3 regions of the Rahnella sp. PD4 genome follow, and region 2 is predicted to be linked to each of the others. Evidence: predicted binding sites of a transcription regulator. Region 2 holds the regulator's gene; each other region holds the start of a gene.

Region 1 (6,181 bases), on a different contig from region 2:
CGTAGCCTGTTCTATCGGGAATTCACCGCTTAAATGACCTTCATGCATCACCAAAACCCGGTCACTCATGCCAATCACTTCCGGCATTTCTGAGGAAACCAAAATGATGCTCAGCCCTTCGCGCTTGAACTGGTTTATAAGCTGGTAAATTTCTTTTTTAGCACCAACGTCAACGCCGCGCGTCGGTTCGTCGAGGATCAGAACTTTCGGCCGCGTCATTAATCCACGGGCAATCGCCACTTTTTGTTGATTACCGCCGGACAGCAGGCCGATGGTCTGCATCATTGACGGTGTTTTGATATTGAAAAGGCGGATGAAATCGCCGACAGCCTGCTGTTCGTCGGCATGCTTAAGGCTCCCGCCGGTGTGACTGAAATAGCGCAACGCGGTCAGTGACATGTTTTCTTTCACAGACATACCGAGCACCAAACCATCGCGCTTACGGTCTTCAGAAATGTAAACAATACCGTTTGCCAACCCGTCTTGCGGAGAGTGAGTCACCACTTCGCGGCCATCTAGCGCCACATAACCACTTTTACGCGGTAGCGCGCCGTAGAGAATTTTCATCAGTTCGGTACGGCCGGCACCCATCAAACCGGAAATCCCCAGGATTTCGCCGCTGTACAGTTCAAAGCTGATGTTGTTCACTCCCGGTCCGCTGATATCACGCACCTGCAGGCGCAGCGCACCGCGTTCATGATTAATACGCGGGTATTGTTCCTCCAGACGGCGGCCCACCATCATTTCAATCAACGTGTCTTCTTCCAGTTCGCTGACCGGACGCTCTGCAATGAACTGCCCGTCACGAAATACCGTCACGTCGTCGCAGATTTCGAAGATTTCTTTCATGCGGTGTGAGATATACACCACGCCACAGCCGGCAGCTTTCAGTTCGCGTATAACGCTAAATAAAGAAGCGGTTTCAGTATCGGTCAGGGCATCGGTCGGCTCATCCATAATGATGACTTTGGATTCAAAGCTAAGCACTTTAGCTATTTCGACCATTTGCTGGTCGCCGATGGATAAATCCCCCACCAGCCGGTCACTTTTGTAACGCAGATTCAGGCGCGCCAGCAGTTTATCGGCTTCGGCATACATCTTCTTCCAGTTGATACGGCCAAAACCGTTTACAAACTCACGGCCAAGGAAGATGTTTTCAGCAATAGTCAGTTGAGGGATCAGATTTAATTCCTGATGGATAATCCCGATCCCGGCTTCCTGCGATGCTTTCGGACCGTTGAACGTCGCTTCCTTACCCAGAAAACGTACTGAGCCGGCATCTTTTTGATAGATGCCGGTCAGCACTTTCATCATGGTGGACTTGCCCGCGCCGTTTTCCCCCACCAACGCCATCACTCGTCCCGGATAGACGCTGAGCGCCGCGCCGGAAAGGGCTTTCACGCCGGGAAAGGCTTTATCAATGCCTGTCAGTTGCAGCAAAGGTTGCATAAAAGCCTCAGAAGGTTACGCCGGCACACAGAATAATGTTCGCATAAGGCGAACATTCCCCGCTGCGGATCACAGCCCGACTTTTTTCGCTTTGCGCTTTGAATGCCTCATGGCTGACGTAATCCAAAGCAATGGTGTTTCCCTGGTGTTGTTCGAGTTGTGTCAATTGGGCGAGCAACGCTTCATGGAGTTGAGGATTTTTAGTCTGGATTTCCTCGGCGAGGATAGCCCGCTCAACCTGCATCTCGTGTGTCACTACCTCTAAGACTTGTAAAAAGGTGGGGACTCCCTGGGTTAATGCCAGATCGATGCGTTGGCAAGCTGCTGGCACCGGAAGACCGGCATCGCCAATAACCAGCTGATCGGTGTGGCCTAACCGGGCAATAACATGTGAGATTTCGGCATTTAACAGCGGTGACTTCTTCATTGTGAACTCCTACAGCGAAACGTTTCGCTCATTGAAGAGTTTATAAAGATTAGCGGACATGGCAACGAGCTAGTGATGGAATTGTGATCAGCGTCGAAACGTTTCGCTGACTGATTCGGAAACAACGTGGAAATTTGAGTTATCGTTTAAGAAAGGCAGGAGCAGAAATAAAACAGGGCACCCGAAGGTACCCTTTGAGCGGCAGAAATGGGGATCAGATTTCCACCTGCGTGCCGAGTTCGATCACCCGGTTAGGCGGAATTTCAAACTGATCGGGCGCACGCAGGGCATTACGGCTGAGCGCCATAAAGAGTTTCCCACGGAAGTACAGATACCACGGGCGCTTGGTCAGGATCAGCGATTCATGCGACATGAAGAATGACGTTTCCATCATCCGGCACGGTAATCCTTCCAGACCACAGCGATGGAATACTTCTTCCACGTTCGGCGTTTCTTTAAACCCGTAACTGGCTACTACACGCCAGAACGTCGGTGACAGCTGCTCGATGGTGACACGCCGGACATTATGCACATAAGGCGCATCTTCCGTGCGCAGCGTCAGCAGTACCACGCGCTCATGCAATACTTTGTTGTGTTTGAGGTTGTGCAGCAATGCAAACGGAATGACGTTGATGGCACGAGACATATACACAGCCGTTCCCGGAACACGCACCGGCGGAGATTTTTCCAGAGAGGCGATCATCGCCTCCAGGGAATTCCCATGCTCGTTCATACGGCGCATAAGGCGGAAGCGTTCGCTCTTCCAGGTGGTCATCACGATGAACATGCACAAACCCAGCGTCAGTGGCAACCAGCCACCGGAGAACAGTTTGGTGGCATTCGCCGCGAACAGCGGGATATCCATAAACAGCAGACCGATCAGTAAAAGTCCGACCAGGAAGGGTTTCCAGTGCCAGTTTTTGAGCGCAACCGTACAGGAAAGTATGCTGGTCAGCACCATCGTACCGGTCACGGCAATACCATAAGCCGCCGCCAGATTGCTCGAATGCTCGAAGCTGGCGATAACAATAACCACCGCAAAATAAAGCAGCCAGTTGATAGCCGGAATGTAAATCTGGCCAGCTTCCATTTCTGACGTATGGATAATGCGCATTGGCGGTAAATAGCCCAAACGTACAGCCTGGCGGGTCAGGGAAAACACGCCCGAAATAACTGCCTGGGAGGCGATAATGGTCGCGAGTGTTGCCAGAATCAGTAACGGGATTAATGCCCAGTCAGGCGCCAGCAGGAAGAACGGGTTCTTAATCGATTCCGGGTTTTTCAGCAATAATGCGCCCTGACCGAAATAGTTCAGCACCAGAGAAGGCAGTACCACGGTGAACCAGGCCAGACGGATAGGGAATTTCCCGAAGTGGCCCATATCGGCATATAACGCTTCAACACCGGTAATCGACAGAACCACTGCACCGAGCGCCAGGAAGGAGAACGACTTATGCTCGATAAAGAAGTTAACTGCCCACATAGGGTTCATGGCGCGTAGCACTTCAGGATTCTGCATAATACTGTTGACGCCAAGCACCGCCAGCGTCAGGAACCACAGCAACATTACCGGTGCAAACAGTTTGCCCACAATGCCGGTACCATGCTTCTGAATAATGAAAAGCAGCGTCAGAACAGTAATAGAAAGAGGAACGATATAAGGATCGAGCGAAGGGGCTGCGATTTCCAGACCTTCCATTGCGGAAAGTACTGAAATAGCCGGAGTGATCACCACTTCACCATAGAAGAAGCTTCCCCCGATCAGGCCGAGAATGACCAGAACGGCAGTGGTTCGCGCCGACGTGTTTCTGCCTGCCAGAGACATCAGCGTCAGAATACCCCCTTCGCCTGCGTTGTCCGCCCGCATCACATAAGTGAGGTACTTGAGCGAAACAATGAGGATTAACATCCAAAAAATCAGAGAAAGAAAGCCAAAAACGACGCTGGGTTCAACGTTAAAACCATAATGACCAGAAAAACACTCTCTTAAGGTATAGAGAGGACTGGTACCAATGTCGCCATAGACCACACCAATGGCGGCCAGGGTTACTGCTGGGAGTGACCGTTTATGTTCAGTGCTCATATTTCGTTTCTTTTTTGCTCGAACATCCGTAAGCGATGTGTGCGCTCAGACTTATGATGCCCACTAAAAGGCGCACAGTATGCACGAATAAATCAGATTGCCTACCCTTAAATGCGCAGTGAAACCGGCGTTCTTATGAACGAGGTCGCATTTTTGATAATAGAAAATTTTTAGTAATCAACAAGCTATAACGATAAAAATAAACGTGGAATATCGTCACCAGCCAGTACACTATTCAATAACTTAATGGATACCGAAAGAGACAGTATGGCGCAATTTCCCCTTTTGGCAGAACGGATAGCCCGTCTTGCCAACGCATTAGAACATGGCCTGTACGAACGGCAGGATGCCATACGACTTTGCCTTTTGGCCGCCCTGTGCGGCGAAAGCGTTTTCCTGCTGGGGCCGCCGGGCATTGCAAAAAGTCTGATCGCCCGTCGCCTGAAATTCGCGTTCCGCCATGCCCGCGCTTTTGAATATCTTATGACACGCTTTTCCACGCCGGAAGAAGTCTTTGGTCCGCTATCAATTCAGGCCCTGAAAGATGAGGGCCGCTATCTGCGTCTGACCGAAGGTTATTTGCCGGAAGCTGAAATTGTCTTCCTTGATGAAATCTGGAAAGCCGGTCCCGCCATTCTCAACACGCTTCTGACCGCCATCAACGAGCGCCGGTTCCGTAATGGCGAGCGTGAAGAAGCAATACCTTTACGTCTGCTGGTCAGCGCTTCCAACGAATTACCCGAAGCTGATGGTGGTCTTGAGGCACTGTATGACCGCATGCTGATCCGTCTGTGGCTGGATAAAGTGCAGGATAAGCAAAATTTTCGCTCACTGCTGACCAGCCGTAACAATGAAAACACTAATCCGGTGGCAGAGTCTCTGAGTATCAGTGATGAAGAATACCAACAATGGCAGCCGGAGATCGACAAAGTCAATCTTTCAGACAGTTGCTTTGAGCTGATCTTCCAGCTGCGCCAGCGCCTTGATGCCCTGGATACTGCGCCTTATGTTTCTGACCGTCGCTGGAAAAAAGCCCTGCGCCTGTTGCAGGCCTGTGCATTTTTCAGTGGCAGAAAAGCGATTACCCCGGTGGATCTGATCCTGCTGAAAGATTGTTTATGGCATGATCTCAATACGTATAACCTCCTGCACACTCAGATTGAGCAACTCATTACTGAGCAGGCTTATCAGCAGCAGGCATTGCTGATGAAAATCCAGCAGCTTAATCAGCAGTGGATGCAACATCAGCAACAACAGAGCACGCGTCAGTCAATCAAACTGAGTAAGAAAGCCGGGATTTTCAGCCGCAAGCCACAATACAGCCTGCCAGAATCACTCAATACCCCCAATCTGACCTTGTTATTGCAAACGCCTTTGCACCTGCATGAAATAAAAGTCACACACTTATTATTCGAACGCAGCATCCTGGAAGAATGGCTAAATAAAGGGGGCGTAATGAAAGCCAAACTCAACGGGATTGGTTTTGTACAAACCGTGGATTTGGAAATCGATGACAAACAGCAAATTCTGGTGCTGGATGTGAGCCGTCAGAGCACACCACTGACACTGCCCGGTCATGCGCATATTGCTGTTCCCGACGAAATGAAAAATACGCTCAATGACCTGACCGCAAAACTGGCGCAGCAGAGGCATGAATTCAGCCAGCAGCAAAACTGCCTGTTTGTTCCGGCTGAATGGATGGCAAAAATTGAAGCCAGCCTGCTGCAGGTGGCTGAACAGTTGCGTCATCAGCAACAGACATTCAGCGGTCACTGATCATGTTCAGTCTCGAGTCACTGGATCTGCTGCTGGCGATCAGCGAAGCCGAACTGATTGAAGAACTGATTGTCGGCTTGCTGGCGGCGCCTGCACTGGTCGTTTTCTTCGAGAAATTTCCCCGTCTGAAGCGTGCATTAACCCGGGATCTTCCGGAATGGAAATTGCGCCTGCGCCAGAGGATCCACGAAACGCCGGTTCCTCATGAGCTGGCCAAAGAATTCTACCTTTACCAGCACTGTCAGCAGCTTGATGCCACGTCTTTTCAGTCCGGTCTCGCTTCCCTCATCGATGAACTGGTGCAACTCAGTTCTCCATTTGCTACAGAAGCCCGTACCTTACAGGAAAATAATGAAGCTTCGCGTACGTCAAAAACCGGCAATATCTTTCATACTTTATTCCTTCAGCGCTGGCGCCTGAACCTGACCTTCCAGACGGTGAACGTT
Region 2 (6,181 bases):
TTCTGACTTATTAACCTGCCGGGAAAAGCAAAGGCTATTTTTGCAGGTCTTTATGAGAACAGACGACTAGCGTCTCGCCCGATATTCGACACCAACAGAGGAAATTAAGAAGAACGCCTGCGCGCCGGAAGACGGGCAGGAAAATCATCCGTGAAAAGTATTCAAAAAATAAGTGTGACACCGTCCGCGCGTCTGGCTTAAGTATGTAATAAAAGTTTTGTAAAAATGCTATTTTATTTGGTTTTGTTGAGTATAGGCTCGCTGGCAGGCATTCTCAATAGTAAATCGTAATCAATGAAAATGCCCGCTAAGTGACTGTTACATTAGGGTATTATCACTGTTGATTTGCGTGCAGAGTCTGAGTTTCCTGCTCCGGTGGCTGCTCATCGTCTCGTACATTTTTATGCTGTAAAGAGAGCCAGCGGCCCAAAACTACCAACAATAGTGTAGACAGCATGATCGTGACTGTCGCCATGAGCGGGTGCACAATAAATGCGGAAACCAGCATGCTGGCAAGGAAGCAAAGCCCAAGCTGCAAGGTATTCTGCAACGCTGCCGCCTTACCTGTATTAGCAGGAAATGGCATTAATGCATTTGCGACAACAATTGGATAGGTTGCACCATTCACCAAAGCCATCAGACAGAAAGGGATCAGCAAACTTGTCAGCCCGGCATCTGTGAACATAGCCACACAGAACAAGGCCACCATACTGATGCCGTAACCAGTCAGTAACCATGGCAGAATTTTATTGCCGTCCAGCCTGTTGATCAGAACACGGCAACCAAAACCACCGAGCAGGAAAGCGATAGTCTGTGGAACATAGCTCAGCCCGATGGCACCGGGTGAATAGCCCATATCGCTCAGGATAAACGGTGAGCCCGTCAGCCACGCAAAGAAACCCGCTGAACAGGCGGCATAAATCATGACATTCCCGCTGTAAACAGGCGATTTCAATAAAGTCGTAAAGCCGGTTTTATCTGCCTTTGCGTCTTTTGCCGGTTTGTTTTCATGCAGAGTCAGCGTCGTCAGCACTAAAGCGATGGCAACGACGGTCAGCAGGGCAAAAATAGCTTCCCAGTCAAAATGATTGAGCACCCAGGCACCCAGCAACGGTGCAAGAGCCGGAGAAAGCGCCACTAACGGCATAATGCTGGCAAAAGTTTTTTTTGCCACATCGGCAGAAAAACGGTCAACAACGATAGCCTGCCAGGTGACTGCGGCAGCACACACGCCTATGGCCTGTAAGAAACGCAGGGCCAGAAGAGCGCGTACATTCTCAACCCAGATAACACCCAGACAGCCGAACGCAAAAAGTATCAGACCAAGAAGCAATACCGGTTTACGGCCGATTCTGTCCGACAGTGGCCCCCACAGCAACTGACCAACAGCAAATCCACCGAGAAAAATGCTCAGACTTGCGCTGATCATCCCGGGGCTGGTCATCAGACTGGTTTGCATGGCACTGAATGCAGGCAGATACATATCGGTGGCTAAAAAGCCCAGCATGCTCAGACCCGCAAGATAGAGCATAAATCCAAAGGAGGGTTTCATTATTGTCTCGTTAATTTATTTATTGCAGATGATGTGACGCAGATTTCATACCGGGGGCGGAGTTTAACGCTTTGATAACAGGCTTGTGAAACGTTAATATTTGCACTCTGCTATCAAAAAAATTGAAGGCTGGATTATGTGGTCAGAATACGCTCTCGAAGTGGTTGATGCTGTCGCAAGAACCGGCAGTTTTAGTGCAGCTGCGCAGGACTTACACCGTGTGCCTTCTGCCATCAGTTACACCGTCCGCCAGCTTGAACAATGGCTGGCCGTGCCGTTGTTTGAACGTCGACATCGTGACGTAGTGCTGACGCCAGCGGGAAAGGTTTTTGTCGATGAAGCACGGGTTATGACAAAAAAAATGATAGCCACCCGCCGGCAGTGTCAACAGGTGGCGAACGGCTGGCGCGGCGAATTACGTGTGGCGGTCGACCGGATTGTCAAACCCGCACGGACACGGCGTCTGGTGCTCGATTTTTATCGCCATTTTGCGGATACCGAACTCATTATTCACTCGGAAGTGTTTAACGGTGTCTGGGATGCGTTGGTCGACGGGCGTGCAGACGTGGCGATCGGCGCTACGCGCGCGATACCGGTTGGCGGGCGCTTCAGTTTTCGTGATATGGGATTTATGGACTGGCATTGTGTCGTCAGCCCGCAACATCCGCTGGCGCAGCTATCCGGTGCGCTGAACGATGATCAACTGCGACCTTATCCGGCATTGTGCCTGGAAGATACTTCCCGGACATTGCCTAAGCGTGATACCTGGACGCTCGATAACCAGCGGCGTCTGGTCGTGCCGGACTGGACCTGTGCGCTGGAATGCCTGACTGAGGGTTTATGCGTGGGTATGATGCCGGTTCACCGGGTCATGCCGTGGATTGAACAGGGAAAATTACAGGTGCTGGCACTGGAGAATATATTCCCTGACAGCCCGTGCTGCCTGACGTGGGATCAAAGCAATCCTTCACCTTCACTGAGCTGGCTGTTGGAATACATGGGCGATACAGACACCATGAATCAGGAATGGCTGCGCGATTAGAACAAACGCCTGCACAGGCAGGCGTTTGTTATTTGTTAACGACGGTAATCGCGGTACGGGCCGTCGGCGACTGAACGGCGCTCGACCAGTTTCGGATGCACTTCGATGGTCTGGGACTCTTCACGCTTACTGACAATTCTGTCCAGTAACATCGTAAAGGCCATTTCACCCAGACGTTCTTTCGGCTGATGCACGGTTGTCAGCGCCGGGGAGAAGTAACGGGCGTTACGCACATTGTCGTACCCGATCACGGAAATATCCTGAGGAACGCGAAGGCCGAGTTCGTCTGCGGCACAAATTGCACCCATTGCCATCACATCGCCGCCGCAAAATACGGCAGTCGGACGATGCTTCTGCATCAGAATCTTATGCATTGCCTGGTAGCCAGACTCTGGTTCGAAATCACCCTGAACTACCCATTCGTCACGAAGAGGAATATTGGCTTCAGTCAGTGCTTTCACAAAACCCTGGAAGCGGCCGCCGCCGGTATTACGCGCCAGTTGCCCGGGGATCACGCCAATATCACGATGACCGCGTTCAATCAGATAACGACCGGCCATGTAACCACCTTCGAAAGCGTTATCGATAATGCTGTCGGTAAAGTTCTTGCGTGCTTCACCCCAGTCCATGACCACCATGGGAATCGAGCGGTACTCTTCGAGCATATTGAGCAATTCATCAGGGTATTCCGCGCACATCACCAGCAAGCCGTCGACGCGTTTTTGCGCCAGCATTTGCAGGTAGGCCTGTTGTTTCTCCAGGTTATTATGCGAGTTACACAAAATCAGCGTATAGCCTTTGGAGAAGCAGCTGTTTTCCACGGCTTCAATCACTTCGGCAAAATAGGGCGCTTCGCTTGAGGTGGCCAGCAGGCCGATGGTTTTAGTGTTATTGACCTTCAGACTGCGGGCTACAGCACTCGGAGAGTAATGTAACTCTTTGATTGCAAGGAGAACCGCTTCTTTGGTTTCTTCGGCGACGAAACGTGTTTTATTGATGACGTGCGACACGGTTGTAGTGGAAACGCCAGCGCGCTTTGCGACATCTTTAATCGTTGCCATGTAAACAATGACTCCTGAACTCACGTGCTTCAGCACGTTAGCATTATGTTAATCGTTTGCCTGCGAGGATTTAACTGCTGGCTTCTCAAAGGGCAGTGAAATCATTGGGTGGATTCTTCAGAATGAGGCGCGAAATGCTCTCGGGTGAAATCGACCGGCACACAGACGTGTTAACCGACAATTTTCTCTTATAATGCAGGAAAGTGGAAGCAAAATTCTCAGGAACGCATTGTCATTCAACACAAGATTTTAAAGGTTAATTATGAGAAAATGCGTTGGCACACAATGAGTGTGGTATTAAGAAATGCCACAATTTGATCCGAAAGGGGGTTTGATGGACAGCAACCTGAAATTATCGTTGATCACCACGGTATGCGCTTTGCTTATGATTATCGCTTTCAGCTTCACTGCAATAATGAACTGATTCAATAAGTGATCCGCCATAAAAAAGGGCGACGCCTGTCACAGGCGTCGCCCTTTTCAATGTTACGCAGTGACCGTTACCGCCGATGTTCTTCCCTGCAGAAACGCTTCGTTAAATGCTATTCAATGGCTGATTAGCGAACCTTCAGACTTAACGAATTGTTTATTATCGGATCGTTTTAGGGGTCATTACCCGACGTGCGCCTACATAGTGGTCTTGCCAGTAATCATCGCCAAGAGAAGTAATTTTAATGTCTTCGCCCGTTCTTGGAGACTGAATAAACTTGCCGTTGCCAACGTAAACCCCAACATGGTCTGCCGCGCCGCGGTTATTGATTCTGAAGAACACCAGATCACCGCTTTCAAGTTCGCCGCGTTTGACCGGAGCGGCATCGCGCAGGTGATACATTTCATTCGCTGTACGTGGCATTTTTATACGGATCAAATCTTTGTAAGCATAATAAACTAAGCCGCTGCAATCAAAACCGGTATTCGGCGAGGTTCCGCCCCAGCGATACGGTTTTCCTACCTGGTGCATCAGTTTGGTCATGGCCGTTTGCTGAGCATGCTGATAGCGTTTTTTATGTGTTGCACTTAGCGTAATCGGTTTGCTGTCTTCTTCGAATTTCTTACCTTTACGGTGCCGGCCATAGGCTTCTTTTTTACCGGCCTTTTCCGTGCTGTTTTTCGCGAGGGCACGGGTTTTGCTATGTCTCTCTGTTTTGCTCTCGGCCCGCGTGGTCTTGAGTGTCTTTTCTTTTTTACTTTCGGCCCGCGTTTTGGCGCTTCTCTCCGTCGTGGTCTTTCGTTTAACCAGTTCGGTGCTTTTCACTTTCTTCTTCGAATTCTTATCCTGAGTTTTTTGTTCTGTGACGGGCGCGGTTTTCGTTTTTTTACTGTTTTTCGCAGCAACCGTTTTTCGCTTTCGTCGTTCTTCCGGCGCAGCCTGATTAACATGACTTTTACGCTGATCGGCAGAGACACGAGTCTGTGGCGACGCATGTGCCATATTTAAAAACAGCTGGGTAAAGAGCAGCACAAAAAGCGTGAACAGTAAGCGCATAGCTTCGTTACCATGAGTGGTAGGTTAAACATCAGGGATGTCAGAGTATTGCCTAAAAGAACCCGACAAAAAAGCACGAATTGCCTCGATTCTAGATCATATTGTGAGAAAAAGTTAATAGCTTTTTTTATGTCGAAATAACCGCCATTTTTAGTCAAAAAAATGACCGTTTTTCATGATGTTAATATTTGAGTTAATCAGTGGAATTCTGCAAATTTGATCGGATTGATGAACGCCGGAAATGTTATTCCCGATGAATGTTTAAATATGTGAGCCTGAGCGCACCCGCTAAAAATGGTTAAATAAATTGTCAGCACTGAGAAAGACCCCACAAAAAATGGCGTTTTTATCTGATGGCTGCCGTCGTTACAATAGAAGGTATTGTGATTGTACACCGTCTCTTTGTGCTGCGCGTGAAGAGCAATGATCGTGACAGCCTGTACCGGCTTGAGGAAGCAAGAAATGACTACTCCAACTATTGAAAAGATTCAGAAGCAAGTTTCTGAAAACCCGATTCTGCTGTACATGAAAGGTTCGCCAAAACTGCCAAGCTGCGGTTTCTCTGCTCAGGCTGTTCAGGCGCTTTCTGCCTGTGGCGAACGTTTTGCTTACGTGGATATCCTGCAGAACCCGGACATCCGTGCTGAGATGCCAAAGTTTGCTAACTGGCCAACGTTCCCACAATTGTGGGTGGACGGCGAACTGGTTGGCGGCTGCGACATCGTGGTTGAGATGTTCCAGCGCGGCGAGCTGCAGCAGTTGATCAAAGAAACTGCTGAGAAATACAAATCTTCTGAAGAGTAATACTACGGAAGATCACCGGCTTTTCGACCGGAAAATATGAAGAGCGACATGATGTCGCTCTTTTTTGTTTTCAGTCCGCCGGAAAGTCGTCATTACTGATTTTCTTCAGACGCCGTTTCGTCTTCGGCTTGTTCGTCTGAAAGCACCAGAGGCCAGCCGCCAAGGCGTTTCCATCGGTTTACCAGTTCGCAGAACAACTCGGCCGTGCGCTCGGTATCATACAACGCAGAATGTGC
Region 3 (6,181 bases), on a different contig from region 2:
TCGATTGCCTACAATCTGGCGAGAAGTTATAAACTCGATCCGTTCATGACCGCAATGCTGGCGCTGATGTCTTTCCTGCTGGTCGCAGCACCGCAGATTGATGAAAAGATGTCGACGGCAGCGCTGGGCGGCGTGGGGATCTTTACCGCCATTCTGGTAGCAATTTATGTCACCGAACTGACGCGGTTACTGAAAAAATACAATATTGGTATCCGTTTACCCGAACAGGTGCCTTCAAACATTAAGCATTCGTTTGATTTGCTGATCCCGATTGTTGCCGTGGTGATTACGCTTTTCCCGCTGAGCTTACTGGTACAGTCAGGGTTTGATATGTTGTTGCCACAGGCGATTATGGCGCTGTTTGAGCCGCTGATTTCTGCCGCAGACTCACTGCCTGCAGTACTTCTCGCCGTGCTGATTTGCCACCTGCTGTGGTTTGCGGGCATCCATGGCTCGGCCATTGTTTCCGGTATGTTGCAAGCTTTTTGGTTAACCAATCTCGGTCTGAATCAGACTGTTCTCGCTGCCGGTTTACCCATGACACACATCATGACCGAGGCTTTCTGGAATTTCCTGATCGTTATTGGCGGTTCAGGAGCGACGATGGGGCTGGTGCTGTTATTCTGCCGAAGTAAATCAGCACATCTGCGTACGATGGGGAAACTCAGCCTGGTGCCAAGTTGTTTCAATATCAATGAGCCGGTGATTTTTGGCACGCCTATCGTCATGAACCCGGTATTTTTCATCCCTTTCCTTCTGGCACCGATGGTCAATGCTGTTATCGCCTATTTTGCCGTTTCGACGGATATTCTTCCGCACATGATTTCACTGGTTCCGTGGACATCGCCAGCGCCGATTGGTGCGGCATGGGCAATGGGCTGGGATTTCAAAGTATCAATACTGGTCATACTACTGATGGCACTGTCGATGGTGATTTATTACCCGTTCTTCAAAGTTTATGAGAAGCAGTTACTGACGCAGGAGAAAACCGCTGAAGCCGAACCGATGTTCACTAAAAAAGCGGACGCAGCACAATAAACCTGACGGGAAGGAATGAGTCAGGCACAGAAGCGACGTTTCTGTGCCTGTTTTTTTAACTGATCGCCGGGAATACGGGCAACATCAGATAGAGTTTAATCACAATCGCATTAGCAATATCAATGAAGAACGCCCCCACCATCGGCACCACCAGAAACGCAAGATGCGAAGGACCAAACTGATTGGTGATCGCCTGCATATTGGCAATAGCCGTCGGGGTAGCACCCAGCCCGAAACCACAGTGTCCTGCCGCCAGCACCGCTGCATCGTAGTTTTTTCCCATCACGCGATAAGTCACGAAAATTGCGTAACACGCCATCGAGAGCGTTTGCACGATAAGAATCGCCATCATCGGCAACGCGAGAGATGCCATCTCCCATAATTTAAGACTCATCAAAGCCATGGCGAGGAACAGCGACAAACTGACGTTACCCAGCACGGATACCGCACGGTCAAAGACACGGTAAAAACCGAGCCATGCCAGTACGTTACTCATGATAACGCCCACGAAGAGCACGCAGACAAAGGTTGGGATTTCAAAGGCCGAACCTTGCAACATGCTGGAGGTATATGTGCCTGCCATCAGGCAAATCGCGATCAGGGCGATAGTTTCCACCATCACCAGTGGCGTAATCATTCTGCCAATTGACGGTTTCTCAAATGCGCTCGGATCGACCGTATCTTCAGGATTTCCGTTGGGGGAGGAAGAATGGCTAACCAGATAGCGCGCCACCGGACCGCCAATAATACCGCCAAGAACCAGTCCAAAAGTCGCGCAGGCCATAGCGACTTCTGTGGCATTTTCAAAGCCATAACGCTCAATAAACAGTTTGCTCCATGCCGCCCCGGTGCCATGCCCGCCGGAAAGGGTAATCGACCCCGCCAGCAATCCCATCAGCGGATCCAGCCCCAGCATTTTCGCCATACCGATGCCGATGGCATTTTGCAAAAGCAGTAAACCCAGAACAACAAAGACCAGCAGAAACAGGGATTTCCCACCTTTCCGCAGGCTTGCCAGATTAGCGTTAAGACCGATCGTGGCAAAAAACGCCAGCATCAGTGGCTCTTTTAAAGACATGTCGAAACCGACTTCCCAGCCGAACATCTGATTAGCGAGCAGCAGCAATAAAGCGACCAGTAAACCACCGGCAACAGGTTCAGGAATGGTGTATTTCTTGAGGAATTTGACCGACTGGACGCATTTTCGTCCTAAAAGGAGTACCAACGTGGCAGCAACCAGGGTGCCGTAGGTATCGAGTTGAATCATTGACGAACTCCATTCTGAAATAAATCCAATAAAATTATTGGCTTATAAAATTTACACTGACATATTTTTTCCCAGAAACTGAATTAGAAGTCATACACACTACATCAGGCAAGAAAAACAGGTCATAAATCCCACCCAATCCCAAACCTGCTGCGGAAAATCCCGCTTAGCAAACGATTGCTTTTGTCGCTGATTTCTATAAAAATGCCCGCTTTGCCGCTTATTGGAATGCCACAGCATGAGTTCGCAAACCGCAGAACAAGAAACACAGCAACCCGATCTCTCCCGCCAGCAAAAAAGTGAACTGATTTACCGGCTCGAGGACCGTCCGCCATTACCACAGACATTATTCGCCGCCTGTCAGCACTTGCTGGCGATGTTTGTTGCGGTAATAACACCCGCATTGCTGATTTGTCAGGCGCTGGGTTTACCTGCACAGGATACGCAGCACATCATCAGCATGTCGCTGTTCGCCTCCGGTCTGGCCTCTATTTTACAGATTAAGACCTGGGGACCGGTCGGCTCGGGTTTACTCTCTATTCAGGGCACCAGCTTTAACTTTGTGGCACCGCTTATCATGGGCGGGATGGCGCTGAAAAATGGCGGTGCGGATGTGCCGACCATGATGGCGGCGCTGTTCGGTACGCTGATGCTGGCTTCCTGTACCGAAATCATTCTTTCCCGTTTCCTGCATCTCGCGCGCCGCATTATTACGCCGCTGGTTTCCGGCATTGTGGTGATGATTATCGGGCTGTCACTCATTCAGGTCGGTCTGACGTCTATCGGTGGCGGTTATGCGGCCATGAGCGATCACACTTTTGGGGCACCGAAAAATCTGCTGCTGGCTGCCGTTGTGCTGGTGGTGATTATCCTGCTAAACCGTCAGCGCAACCCTTATCTGCGTGTCGCGTCTCTGGTTATCGCGATGGCCGTGGGTTATCTGGTAGCCTGGATGACGGGCATGTTGCCAACCGTCGCGCCAGCCACACAAAGCAACTGGATAACATTACCGACACCGTTGTATTACGGTCTGGGTTTTGACTGGAATCTGCTGATCCCGCTGATGCTGATTTTCATGGTGACATCACTGGAAACCATCGGGGATATTACGGCCACTTCAGACGTTTCTGAACAACCGGTCAGCGGCCCGCTGTATATGAAGCGCATAAAAGGTGGCGTGCTGGCCAATGGTCTGAACTCAATGCTTTCTGCAGTATTTAACACCTTCCCGAACTCCTGCTTCGGACAAAACAACGGCGTCATTCAACTGACCGGCGTTGCCAGCCGTTATGTTGGTTTTGTGGTCGCGCTGATGTTGATTATCCTCGGGCTGTTCCCTGCCGTTGCAGGATTTGTGCAGCATATTCCTGAACCGGTGCTGGGCGGTGCCACCATCGTGATGTTCGGTACTATTGCCGCTTCAGGTGTGCGTATTGTTTCCCGTGAGCGTCTGAATCGCCGCGCGATTATGATCATGGCGCTTTCTCTCGCCGTCGGCATGGGGGTTTCACAGCAGCCGCTGATCCTGCAATTCGCGCCAGACTGGCTGAAAACCCTTCTGTCTTCTGGCATTGCGGCGGGCGGTATTACTGCGATTGTTCTGAATCTGGTTTTCCCTCACGAAAAGTGATCACGGGATGTAATCTGTGTGCAACAGCGGCAGTGGGTCTGGAACCCCTGCCGTTTTTTATTGCCTCCGTTCTGCTAACCTGTTGAGAAAAGTCGCTGTTTGCGGCATAAACAAAGAATCTTTTTTCCACTTTCCCGTTACAGGGCTCCAGACGATGAGATTTATCGGTAAAATTTTGCTGACGTTCGCCTTACTTCTGGTGCTGGCGATCGTGCTGGTATACGTCCTATTACAAACCCGCTGGGCGGCTGGCTGGGTCAGCCGCTGGGTCAGCAATAACAGCGAGTATCGTCTTTCCGTGGAGAAACTCGACCATAACTGGTCGTCGCCGGGTCGCGTGACGTTAACCCATGTGATTTTCGGGCAGAAGAATCAACCGGAAGTGCTGAATGCCGGTGAAGTTGATCTGGATTTAAGCTGGCGGCAAATCACCGAACCGCGCTTTTTCGATCGCGTCGTTTTGGTCAACGGACGCCTCAACGTCAGTCCCTCCTCAATCAGATTGCCGTTGCAGGCCAATACTTTGCAACTGAGCAAGATGGCGCTTACCGGCAATGCCGCGGGCTTAGACATTCAGGGCCAGCAAATTAACGCCGGTATTTCGCCGTGGCAGCCAAAATCCAGTCAACTATTAGGGGATAAGGCTGACTTCCAGCTGAGCGCTGCCGGCCTGACGGTCAACGGGCTGGCAACCGAAAATGTGCTGATTCAGGGTAATATCGATCATAAAAATCTGACGCTGAGTAATTTTGGCGGCGATCTGGCCCGCGGTCAGTTAACGGGCAAAGCCACACAGGCCGCCGACGGTAGCTGGAACATTGAAAACCTGCGTCTGAGCAATGTGCGCCTGCAAACTTCAAAACCGCTTTCCGCTTTCTTCGATGACTTCCAGACCCTGCCAAAAGTGACTATTCAACGCCTTGATCTGATTGATGCCCGTTTGCAGGGAACGGACTGGGCATTCAGTGACGTTGATTTATCCGTGCAGGATCTGACGCTCGAAAAAGGCGACTGGCAAAGCGACGAGGGTGAAATCACCCTGAATGCGACCGATATGATTGATGGGAATCTGCATATTCAGGATCCGATCATTAGCCTCGACCTTTCGCCGCAGGGTATCGCTATCAAACAAGCCACGGCGCGCTGGGAGCGCAGTTTATTGCGCACGACCGGTAACTGGCTGCGCGCCAACAAACGTCTGCAGCTTGATGAGGTTTCCGTTGCGGGCCTGGAATACACACTGCCGGAGAACTGGAAACAACTCTGGAACCAGGCGCTGCCAGATTCGCTGTCTGAAGTCTTTATCAGCCGGTTTATTGCTAACCGGAACCTGATTATTGATATCAATCCGCAGTTCCCCTTCCAGCTGACCGCGCTTGATGGCCTTGGCAATAACCTGCTGCTGGCGCGTAATCATCAATGGGGGATCTGGAGCGGTAAACTGAATCTGAATGCCAGCGAAGCAACGTTTAACCGCAATGACGTGCGTCGCCCTTCCATCACGCTGGAGGCGAACGACCGACAGGTGAATATTTCAGAGCTGAGTGCCTTTACCAAAGAGGGATTGCTGGAAGCCAGCGCGACGGTTGATCAGCAGCCACAGCGTCATTTCTCTATGAAAATGACCGGTCGCTCCGTACCGGCAAATCAGCTGGAAAACTGGGGATGGCCACATGTTGCACTGGAAGGTAATGCCAATATGCAGCTGAATCTGCAAGGACAAATGCCGGCAAACGTTGATTACAAACCGACGCTCAGCGGTACATTGCAGATAAACGGCAGCCAGACAATTGAACAGAGGATGGTGAACGGATTGGTTTCCGGTGCACCCGCGTCCGCAGCCCCTTAGTTCTGATCAGAACCGTAAATATAAAAAGGCACCGCAATGCGGTGCCTTTTGTTTGCGCGGAACCGGTCAGTTAATCTCAGGCTCCAGCGGTGCGCCGGGCGCGGCGGGCAGCACGAGATAGGTGCCTTCAAACACTGCGCCGTCGATCTCATCGCCATATAAATTCACTTCGAGCTGCACGCGCGCTTTACGCCCGCGAGCCAGACGGTCGAGATCACCGCGAACAGAACCCAGGTCAGCCACGGCACGCGGCCTGCCGGTCACCGGCATGCTGTAACGAATGTGTGCATCAGCCAGCACAATGGTGCCGCCCAGATGACGTTCGCGCAGCAGCAACCAAATCAGCCCCCAGCCGGTCAGCGTTGCCAGCGAAAATAGACTGCCCGCAAACAACGTA

What was found. Region 2 encodes PurR, which represses purine synthesis genes. Its sites were predicted from a motif close to CANGCAAACGTTTGCNTG; they were not measured.
Region 1: a site for PurR is predicted at 1,889-1,906, ahead of rbsD (D-ribose pyranase). Genes of this name have one in related genera too.
Region 3: a site for PurR is predicted at 2,472-2,489, ahead of ACOZIO_RS22580 (nucleobase:cation symporter-2 family protein). Genes of this name have one in related genera too.

What each region holds. Positions count from the first base shown of each region.
Region 1 is NZ_JBLZQF010000005.1:357,463-363,643, reverse strand. It holds gene rbsA (ribose ABC transporter ATP-binding protein RbsA) at 1-1,449, opposite strand, end outside; gene rbsD (D-ribose pyranase) at 1,457-1,876, opposite strand; gene kup (low affinity potassium transporter Kup) at 2,091-3,959, opposite strand; gene ravA (ATPase RavA) at 4,227-5,735, shown strand; gene viaA (ATPase RavA stimulator ViaA) at 5,738-6,181, shown strand, end outside.
Region 2 is NZ_JBLZQF010000001.1:861,884-868,064, reverse strand. It holds gene punC (purine nucleoside transporter PunC) at 335-1,552, opposite strand; gene punR (DNA-binding transcriptional activator PunR) at 1,689-2,594, shown strand; gene purR (HTH-type transcriptional repressor PurR) at 2,630-3,655, opposite strand; gene ACOZIO_RS03835 (YnhF family membrane protein) at 3,960-4,079, shown strand; gene ACOZIO_RS03830 (C40 family peptidase) at 4,245-5,141, opposite strand; gene ACOZIO_RS03825 (hypothetical protein) at 5,495-5,623, shown strand; gene ACOZIO_RS03820 (Grx4 family monothiol glutaredoxin) at 5,604-5,945, shown strand; gene rnt (ribonuclease T) at 6,038-6,181, opposite strand, start outside.
Region 3 is NZ_JBLZQF010000013.1:19,603-25,783, reverse strand. It holds gene ACOZIO_RS22590 (PTS sugar transporter subunit IIC) at 1-1,038, shown strand, start outside; gene gltS (sodium/glutamate symporter) at 1,094-2,305, opposite strand; gene ACOZIO_RS22580 (nucleobase:cation symporter-2 family protein) at 2,544-3,935, shown strand; gene ACOZIO_RS22575 (AsmA family protein) at 4,090-5,784, shown strand; gene fabY (fatty acid biosynthesis protein FabY) at 5,851-6,181, opposite strand, start outside.